DNA from 2 places in the Streptomyces sp. NPDC048419 genome. Region 2 is predicted to be linked to the other one. Evidence: predicted binding sites of a transcription regulator. Region 2 holds the regulator's gene; the other holds the start of a gene.

Region 1 (4,410 bases), 630 kb from region 2:
GGGTTGGTGAAGGTGGCGCCTCGGGGGTTGCTGGGTGGGATCACGTCCAGGACGGGCCGGAAGTACGGGCCTCAGTAGCGGGTTCGGGGCGGCGACTCCGGCCCACGGGAAAGCCCCCGTTCCCGGGCCGGGAACGGGGGCTTTCCGCAGAGGTGCGTGCCTCAGTGGGCGTGGCCGTGGCCCGCGGCGGCGGCCGGCTCTTCCTCTTCCTTCTTCTCGACGACCAGGGTCTCGGTCGTGAGCAGCAGGGAGGCGATGGAGGCGGCGTTCTCCAGGGCGGAGCGGGTGACCTTGACCGGGTCGATGACGCCGGCCTTGACCAGGTCGCCGTACTCGCCGGTGGCGGCGTTGAAGCCCTGGCCCTTCTCGAGCTCGGCGACCTTGGAGGTGATGACGTAGCCCTCCAGGCCGGCGTTCTCGGCGATCCAGCGCAGCGGCTCGACGACCGCGCGGCGGACGACGGCGACACCGGTGGCCTCGTCGCCGCTCTTGCCGAGGGAGCCCTCGAGCACCTTGGCGGCGTGGACGAGCGCGGAGCCACCACCGGAGACGATGCCCTCCTCGACCGCGGCGCGGGTCGCGGAGATGGCGTCCTCCAGACGGTGCTTCTTCTCCTTCAGCTCCACCTCGGTGGCGGCGCCGACCTTGATCACGCACACGCCGCCGGCCAGCTTCGCGAGGCGCTCCTGGAGCTTCTCGCGGTCCCAGTCGGAGTCGGTGTTCTCGATCTCGGCCTTGATCTGGTTGACGCGGCCCGCGACGTCCGAGGAGTCGCCGGCGCCGTCGACGACGGTCGTGTCATCCTTGGTGACCGTCACGCGGCGGGCGGAGCCGAGCACGTCCAGGCCGACCTGGTCGAGCTTGAGGCCGACCTCTTCGGAGATGACGGTGGCGCCGGTGAGGGTCGCCAGGTCCTGCAGCATCGCCTTGCGGCGGTCGCCGAAGCCGGGGGCCTTCACCGCGACGGCGTTGAAGGTGCCGCGGATCTTGTTGACCACCAGGGTCGACAGGGCCTCGCCCTCGACATCCTCGGCGATGATCAGCAGCGGCTTGGAGGAGCCGGCCTGGATGACCTTCTCCAGCAGCGGCAGCAGGTCGGCGATGGAGCCGATCTTGCCCTGGTTGATGAGGATGTAGGGGTCCTCCAGGACGGCTTCCATGCGCTCCTGGTCCGTCACGAAGTACGGCGACAGGTAACCCTTGTCGAAGGCCATGCCCTCGGTGAAGTCCAGCTCCAGACCGAAGGTGTTGGACTCCTCGACGGTGATGACACCGTCCTTGCCGACCTTGTCCATCGCCTCGGCGATGAGCTCGCCGACCTGGCTGTCCTGGGCGGACAGTCCGGCCACGGCGGCGATGTCGGACTTCTCGTCGATCGGGCGGGCGGTCGCGAGGAGCTCCTCGGAGACCGCGGCCACGGCCGCGTCGATGCCCTTCTTCAGCAGCGCCGGGGAAGCACCCGCGGCGACGTTGCGCAGGCCCTCGCGCACGAGCGCCTGGGCGAGCACGGTGGCGGTGGTGGTGCCGTCGCCCGCGATGTCGTTGGTCTTGGTCGCCACCTCCTTCACCAGCTGCGCGCCGAGGTTCTCGTACGGGTCCTCGACCTCGACCTCACGGGCGATGGTGACGCCGTCGTTGGTGATGGTGGGCGCGCCGAACTTCTTGTCGATGACGACGTTGCGGCCCTTGGGGCCGATCGTCACCTTGACCGTGTCGGCCAGCTTGTTGACGCCGCGCTCGAGGGCGCGACGGGCGTCCTCGTCGAACTTCAGGATCTTCGCCATGACAGCGGGAGCCCTCTCGGATTTCAGGGGTGGAAAATGCGCTGCGCCCCGGGCGCCCGGCTTGTTAAAGGTCGCGGGGGCCAGGGGCGCAGCTCAGAACAATGTGTGCGAGATGAATTACTTCTCGACGATCGCGAGCACGTCGCGAGCCGAGAGGACGAGGTACTCCTCGCCGTTGTACTTCACCTCGGTGCCGCCGTACTTGCTGTACAGCACGACGTCGCCGGTCTTGACGTCGAGCGGAAGACGCTCGCCGTTCTCGAAACGGCCCGGGCCCACAGCGAGGACGACGCCCTCCTGGGGCTTCTCCTTCGCGGTGTCCGGGATGACCAGGCCGGAGGCCGTGGTCTGCTCGGCGTCGAGCGGCTGGACCACGATGCGGTCCTCAAGCGGCTTGATGGCAACCTTGGAGCTGGCGGTCGTCACGATCCGACCTCCCCCTTCGGAGATCTCACGGGGTTAACTGTCTGAGGTGGCGACCAGGTCGATCCGTCGTCGCGGGTGCCGGACCTGCCCGTCGCGTTGTTGGCACTCTCCAGGGGGGAGTGCCAGGGCCGAGACTATGACCGGGGTTAGCACTCGGTCAAGCGGAGTGCCAATCCCTACGGCGCGTCGGACGGGATTGGCGGCCTGGAAGGCCTCGTCTCAAGCGCCGGACGCGCTGAAAATGCGCACCCGGCGCTCTGGAAGTCAGACGTAGTCCTCCAGGCGGCCCACCGTCAGCCCCCGCTCCTGTACCCGGCGCAGCAGCCGCAGCGTTCGCTCGCGCAGGGTCAGGCCCGTTCCTTCGTCCGGGTCGACGGCCACAATGTCGCCGGGGCGCAGGTGGCCGGGGCCCTTGGTGTACGTCAGGTCGCCGGTGCCGGTCATGGACGCCCGCCACAGCACGAGGGCCGAGATGCCGCAGTCGGCGGCCGCCCGGCGGGTGGTGGTGTCGTAGATGCCGTAGGGCGGACGGAAGAGGCGGGGGCGGGTGCCGAGGCGGGCGCGGAGCCTGTCCTGCTGGCCGCAGATCTCGGCGCGCTGGCGGGCGTAGGACAGGCCGCGCAGGGCGGGGTGGTCGAGCGTGTGGTTCTGGATGCCCGCGCCGGCCGACCGGAGCCGGGCGAAGTGGCCGTAGTCCGGCCCGACGACGCTGTCGGTGAGGAACACGCTGACGGGCAGGCGCAGTTCGCGGACCATGTCGACGAACCGCGGGTCCTTCTCGGCCCCGTCGTCGTAGGTCAGGAAGACGACCTTGCCGCGGGTCCGGACGCGGTGCACGACCGGGGGCAGGCCCCGGCCCGCGGCCCGGGCCGGTGAGGCGCGGGACGGCCTCGGGGCGGGCGCCAGCGGGGCCGCGAGGCCCCAGCGGTGGTACGCCCGTTCGGCCGGGCCGGCCGGCTCGTGCGGCCGTACCCGCTGGGCCGCCTTCTCGCTCAGCCGCTCGATGGGGTCGACGGACTGGGCGCAGCCGGTGAGCAGGGCGAGGGCCAGCCCGCCGGCCGCCAGGACCCTCGGCCTCACAGGTAGTCCTCCAGGCGGGCCACGGCGTAGCCCTTGGCCGTGACCATGTTCAGGAAGCGGCGCATGTCGTCGACCATCGTGCCCTTCCACTCGTCGCGGCCGCGGAAGTGGGTGAGCACGATGTCGCCCGGGTGCAGGTCCTGGTCGTCCTCGCGGTACTCCCAGTGGTCGACGTAGACCTCCTCGTCCCAGATCGGCGCGTACTTGATTCCGCAGGACTTGGCGGCGACGAGGGTGTCGCGGTCGTAGTTGCCGAACGGCGGGCGAAAGACGGTCGGCGCCCGGCCGAACTGCTTCTTCATGACGGCCTGCATGCCGCAGATCTCGTGCTTCTGCTCCTCGTAGGACAGCCCGGGCAGATACGGGTGGGTGAGGGTGTGGTTGTTGACGGTGTGGCCCTCACGCTGCATCGTCCGGAAGTACCCGTAGTCGTCCTTGATCTCCTTGTTGGTGAGGAAGGCGGTGTACGGGACCTTCAGATCGCTCATCATCCGCAGGAACGCCGGGTCCTTCTCGGAACCGTCGTCGATCGTCAGGAAGACGACCCTCTGGTTCGTGGGGATCGTCGTGAAGACGGGCGGGAGGTCCAGTTCCTCCTGGTCCTGCACCTCGAAGCCCTTGCGGGCGGTGATCCTCGGCTTTCGGGCGGGCGGCGGCGGAGCCGTGAGCGGGACCCTCGCCAGGCTCCAGTGCCTCGCCGCGGCGACGCGGGCGGCGTGCGCCGCGCGCAGGGCCGTGGCGTACGAGTCGAGAGCGCGCGCGGGGGGCGCCTGGAGCGGCTGCGGCCCGGCGGCCGGACGTACCTCGCGGCCGCCGGGCGAGGCGCAGCCCGAGGCGACGGCCGCGGCGGCGAGGGCGGCGATCCCGCCACGGACCCACATGCCGCTGTGAGTCCGATTCTTTTCATTTTGTCCTACTGCTCGCATGGCGCCGGATCCTCGCAGGCCGGAGCGTCGAAACGGGCCCGACACCGCTGCTCGCGGCAGACCGTCCACCGACTGGCCCACAATGACCCGGTGAACGACCTCGCACCTCTTCTCACCCCCGAAGGCCGCGCCCTCCTCGACGAGGTGCGCGGCACGGCCCCCGCCGACGAACTCGCCGTCGCCACCCGGCTGCG
Region 2 (4,410 bases):
CGGCCGGCTTCACCGCCTCCCAGATGTCGATGTACGGGTGTCCGACGATCAGGGCGTGCTCGCTGCTCACCGACTCGGCGATGCGCCACTCCTTCGTCCCCGGCACCAGGTGGTCGACCAGGACGCCGAGCCGGGCGTCCGCGCCGGGGTCGAACTCGGCCACGATCGACGGCAGGTCGTCGACGCCGCCCAGGTACTCCACGACCACGCCCTCGACGCGCAGGTCGTCGCCCCACACCTTCTCGACCAGTTCCGCGTCGTGCCGGCCCTCGACGTAGATGCGTCCGGCGCGCGCCATACGCGCGCGTGCGCCCGGGACGGCGACCGAACCGGATGCCGTACGGGTGGGGCGGACCGGGCCCGAGGACGGGCGTACCAGCGTCACCACCCGGCCCTCCAGCAGAAACCCGCGCGGCTCCAGCGGGAACACCCGGTGCTTGCCGAAGCGGTCCTCCAGCGTCACCGTGCCCGCCTCGCAGCGGATCACCGCGCCGCAGAAACCGGTGCCGGGCTCCTCGACCACCAGACCCGGCTCGGCCGCGACCTCCGGCACCGGCTTGGGCTTCTTCCACGGCGGGGTGAGGTCGGCGGAGTACTGGCGCATTCGGATGACGATAGGAGAACCGGCCGGGCGGCGGTCACGACACGCCGAAACGCGCCGCCAGCTCGTCCCGCTGAGCCCGCACGAACCGCGCGTCCACCACCGCTCCGTGACCGGGCACGTACAGCGCGTCCTCGCCGCCCAGCGCGAGCAGCCGGTCGAGCGCGGCCGGCCAGTGCGACGGCACGGCGTCGGAACCGGCCTGCGGCTCGCCGGACTCCTCGACCAGGTCGCCGCAGAAGACCACCTCGGGCGAGCCCGGCACCAGCACCACCAGGTCGTGGGCCGTGTGGCCCGGGCCCACGTTCGCCAGCAGGACCTGCCGGCCGCCGCCCAGGTCGAGGGTCCACTCGCCGGAGACGTGGTGCCGGGGAGCGGGCAGCGCGTCCACCGCCTCCTCGGCGGCGTGCGCGTCCAGGCCGTTGCCCACCGCGTCGGACCGCAGCTCCTCGCGCGCGTGCCGTGCCTCGAAGAGCGCGTCCATGCCCACCGCGCCGTACACCTCGGTGCCCGCGAACGCCGCCGCCCCGAAGACGTGGTCGAAGTGCGGATGCGTGAGGGCGAGATGGGTCACACGGTGGCCGGCGAGCTCCTGCGCCTCGGTGCGCAGCCGCGTGCCCTCCGCGAGGCTGGAGCCCGCGTCGACCAAGAGCGCCATGCCCTCGCCGACGACCAGCCCGGCCGTGCAGTCCCAGCGCGGAAGCCGGCAGCGCCCGACCCCGGCCGCCACCCGCTCCCACCCGAGCTCTTCCCAAGTCACCGTCATACGGCGACGCTAGCGGTACAAGCCGGTCCGGCCGGGACTGCCTTGCCCGGGGCGTACCCCACCGCCGTACACTGGGCCGGGGAACTCTGGCACTCGGACGGACAGAGTGCCAGGCGAAGCGCCCGGGGACGACTTTCTGGAGGTGTGCGCGATGCTGAGTGAACGACGGCTCCAGGTCCTGCGCGCCATCGTCCAGGACTACGTCGGCACCGAGGAGCCGGTGGGCTCCAAGGCCCTGACCGAGCGGCACGGCCTCGGAGTCTCCCCGGCCACCGTGCGCAACGACATGGCGGCCCTGGAGGACGAGGGGTACATCGCCCAGCCGCACACCAGCGCCGGGCGCATCCCGACCGACAAGGGCTACCGGCTGTTCGTCGACAAGCTCGCCGGAGTCAAGCCGATGACCGGGCCCGAGCGGCGGGCCATCCAGAACTTCCTCGACGGCGCCGTCGACCTGGACGACGTCGTGGCGCGGACCGTGCGGCTGCTCGCGCAGCTGACCCGGCAGGTCGCCGTCGTGCAGTACCCCTCGCTGACCCGCTCGACGGTGCGGCACGTGGAGCTGCTCTCGCTCGCTCCCGCGCGCGTGATGCTCGTGCTGATCACCGACACCGGCCGGGTGGAGCAGCGCATGGTCGACTGCCCGGCGCCGTTCGGGGAGGCCTCGCTGGCGGATCTGCGGGCGCGGCTGAACAGCAAGGTCGCGGGCCGCCGCTTCGCGGACGTCCCGCGACTGGTCGAGGACCTCCCCGAGGGCTTCGACGTCGAGGACCGGGGTACGGTCTCGACGGTGCTCTCCACCCTCCTGGAGACACTCGTCGAGGAGAACGAGGAGCGGCTGATGATCGGCGGCACCGCCAATCTGACCCGCTTCGGGCATGACTTCCCCCTCACCATCCGCCCCGTCCTGGAGGCGCTGGAGGAGCAGGTCGTGCTCCTCAAGTTGCTTGGAGAGGCGGGGGATTCGGGCATGACGGTGCGCATCGGGCACGAGAACGCCTATGAGGGACTCAACTCCACTTCTGTGGTGTCGGTGGGCTACGGTTCGGGCGGCGAGGCAGTCGCCAAGCTCGGCGTGGTCGGACCGACCCGCATGGACTACCCGGGAACGATGGGAGCGGTACGCGCAGTGGCACGGTACGTCGGACAGATCCTGGCGGAGTCGTAAGTGGCCACGGACTACTACGCCGTTCTAGGCGTGCGCCGCGACGCGTCGCAGGAAGAGATCAAGAAGGCCTTCCGGCGGCTCGCGCGCGAGCTGCACCCGGACGTCAATCCGGACCCGAAGACCCAGGAGCGGTTCAAGGAGATCAACGCCGCCTACGAGGTGCTGTCGGACCCGCAGAAGAAGCAGGTCTACGACCTCGGCGGCGACCCGCTCTCGCAGGCGGGCGGCGCGGGCGCGGGCGGTTTCGGCGCCGGTGGCTTCGGCAACTTCTCCGACATCATGGACGCCTTCTTCGGCACGGCGTCGCAGCGCGGTCCGCGCTCGCGCACCCGCCGCGGCCAGGACGCCATGATCCGGCTGGAGATCGAGCTCGACGAGGCGGCCTTCGGCACGACCAAGGACATCCAGGTCGACACGGCGATCGTCTGCTCCACCTGCAGCGGTGAGGGCGCGGCGCCGGGCACCACCGCCCAGACCTGCGACATGTGCCGCGGCCGCGGTGAGGTCTCGCAGGTCACCCGGTCCTTCCTGGGCCAGGTCATGACCTCGCGGCCGTGCCCGCAGTGCCAGGGCTTCGGCACCGTGGTGCCCAGCCCCTGCCCGGAGTGCGCGGGCGACGGCCGGGTCCGCTCCCGCCGTACGCTCACGGTCAAGATCCCCGCCGGTGTGGACAACGGCACCCGCATCCAGCTCGCGGGCGAGGGCGAGGTCGGCCCCGGCGGCGGCCCCGCAGGCGATCTCTACGTCGAGATCCACGAGCTGCCGCACTCGACGTTCCAGCGGCGCGGCGACGACCTGCACTGCACGGTCACGATCCCGATGACGGCGGCGTCCCTCGGCACCAAGGTCCCGCTGGAGACGCTGGACGGCATGGAGGAGGTCGACATCCGGCCCGGTACCCAGTCCGGCCAGTCGATCCCGCTGCACAGCCGGGGCGTGACGCATCTGCGGGGCGGCGGCCGCGGCGACCTCATCGTGCACGTCGAGGTCCAGACCCCCAACAAGCTCGACCCCGACCAGGAGCGCCTCCTGCGCGAACTGGCCAAGCTCCGCGGCGAGGAGCGCCCGACAGGGCAGTTCCAGCCGGGTCAGCAGGGACTGTTCTCGCGGCTGAAGGACGCCTTCAACGGACGCTGAGTCACACGCGTCACGGCCGCCCGTACGAAGGGCGCGGGCGGCCCATGTGAAGGGGACGGGTGGATTCGGACTTGTTCGGAGGACGTGACAACATGCCGTCATGTCCTCCGCGCTGACCGATCTCTTCCGTCATCCGATCGTGCAGGCCCCCATGGCGGGCGGCGTCTCCGTACCCCATCTCGCGCAGGCCGTGTCCGAGGCGGGCGGGCTGGGGTTCCTGGCCGCCGGGTACAAGACGGCCGACGGCATGTACCAGGAGATCAAGCAGCTCCGCGGGCTGACCACCCGCCCCTTCGGCGTGAACCTGTTCCTGCCGCAGCCCGACCACGCCGACCCCGGCGCGGTCGAGATCTACGCCCACCAGCTGGCCGGCGAGGCCGCCTGGTACGAGACCGAGCTCGGCGACCCGGACACCGGCCGCGACGACGGCTTCGACGCCAAGCTCGCCGTGCTGCTCGACAACCCCGTGCCGGTGGTCTCCTTCCACTTCGGTGTGCCGAGCCGCGAGGTGATCGACTCCCTGCACCGCGCCGGAACCTTCACCCTGGTCGCCGCGACGACCGCGGAGGAGGCCCTCGCGGTGGAGCGCGCCGGCGCCGACGCGGTCGTGGCGCAGGGCGTGGAGGCCGGCGGCCACCAGGGCACGCACCGGGACGGCCCGGAGAACAACGGCGCCGGTATCGGCCTGCTGTCCCTCGTCGCCCAGGTGCGCGAGACGGTGAGCATCCCTATCGTCGC

What was found. The regulator HrcA, encoded in region 2, represses chaperone genes, less so after heat shock. The targets are predictions, from matches to a motif close to TTNGCACTCNGNNNNNCNGAGTGCNAA.
Region 1: the regulator HrcA is predicted to act here: its motif matches at 2,357-2,383, upstream of groES (co-chaperone GroES).

What each region holds. Positions count from the first base shown of each region.
Region 1 is NZ_JBICXT010000002.1:28,414-32,823, reverse strand. It holds gene ACGFYN_RS04130 (SDR family NAD(P)-dependent oxidoreductase) at 1-78, shown strand, start outside; gene groL (chaperonin GroEL) at 162-1,784, opposite strand; gene groES (co-chaperone GroES) at 1,902-2,210, opposite strand; gene ACGFYN_RS04115 (polysaccharide deacetylase family protein) at 2,475-3,290, opposite strand; gene ACGFYN_RS04110 (polysaccharide deacetylase family protein) at 3,287-4,171, opposite strand; gene ACGFYN_RS04105 (methyltransferase domain-containing protein) at 4,307-4,410, shown strand, end outside.
Region 2 is NZ_JBICXT010000002.1:661,630-666,039, forward strand. It holds gene ACGFYN_RS06890 (DUF3097 domain-containing protein) at 1-604, opposite strand, end outside; gene ACGFYN_RS06895 (MBL fold metallo-hydrolase) at 639-1,367, opposite strand; gene hrcA (heat-inducible transcriptional repressor HrcA) at 1,519-2,535, shown strand; gene dnaJ (molecular chaperone DnaJ) at 2,536-3,672, shown strand; gene ACGFYN_RS06910 (nitronate monooxygenase) at 3,773-4,410, shown strand, end outside.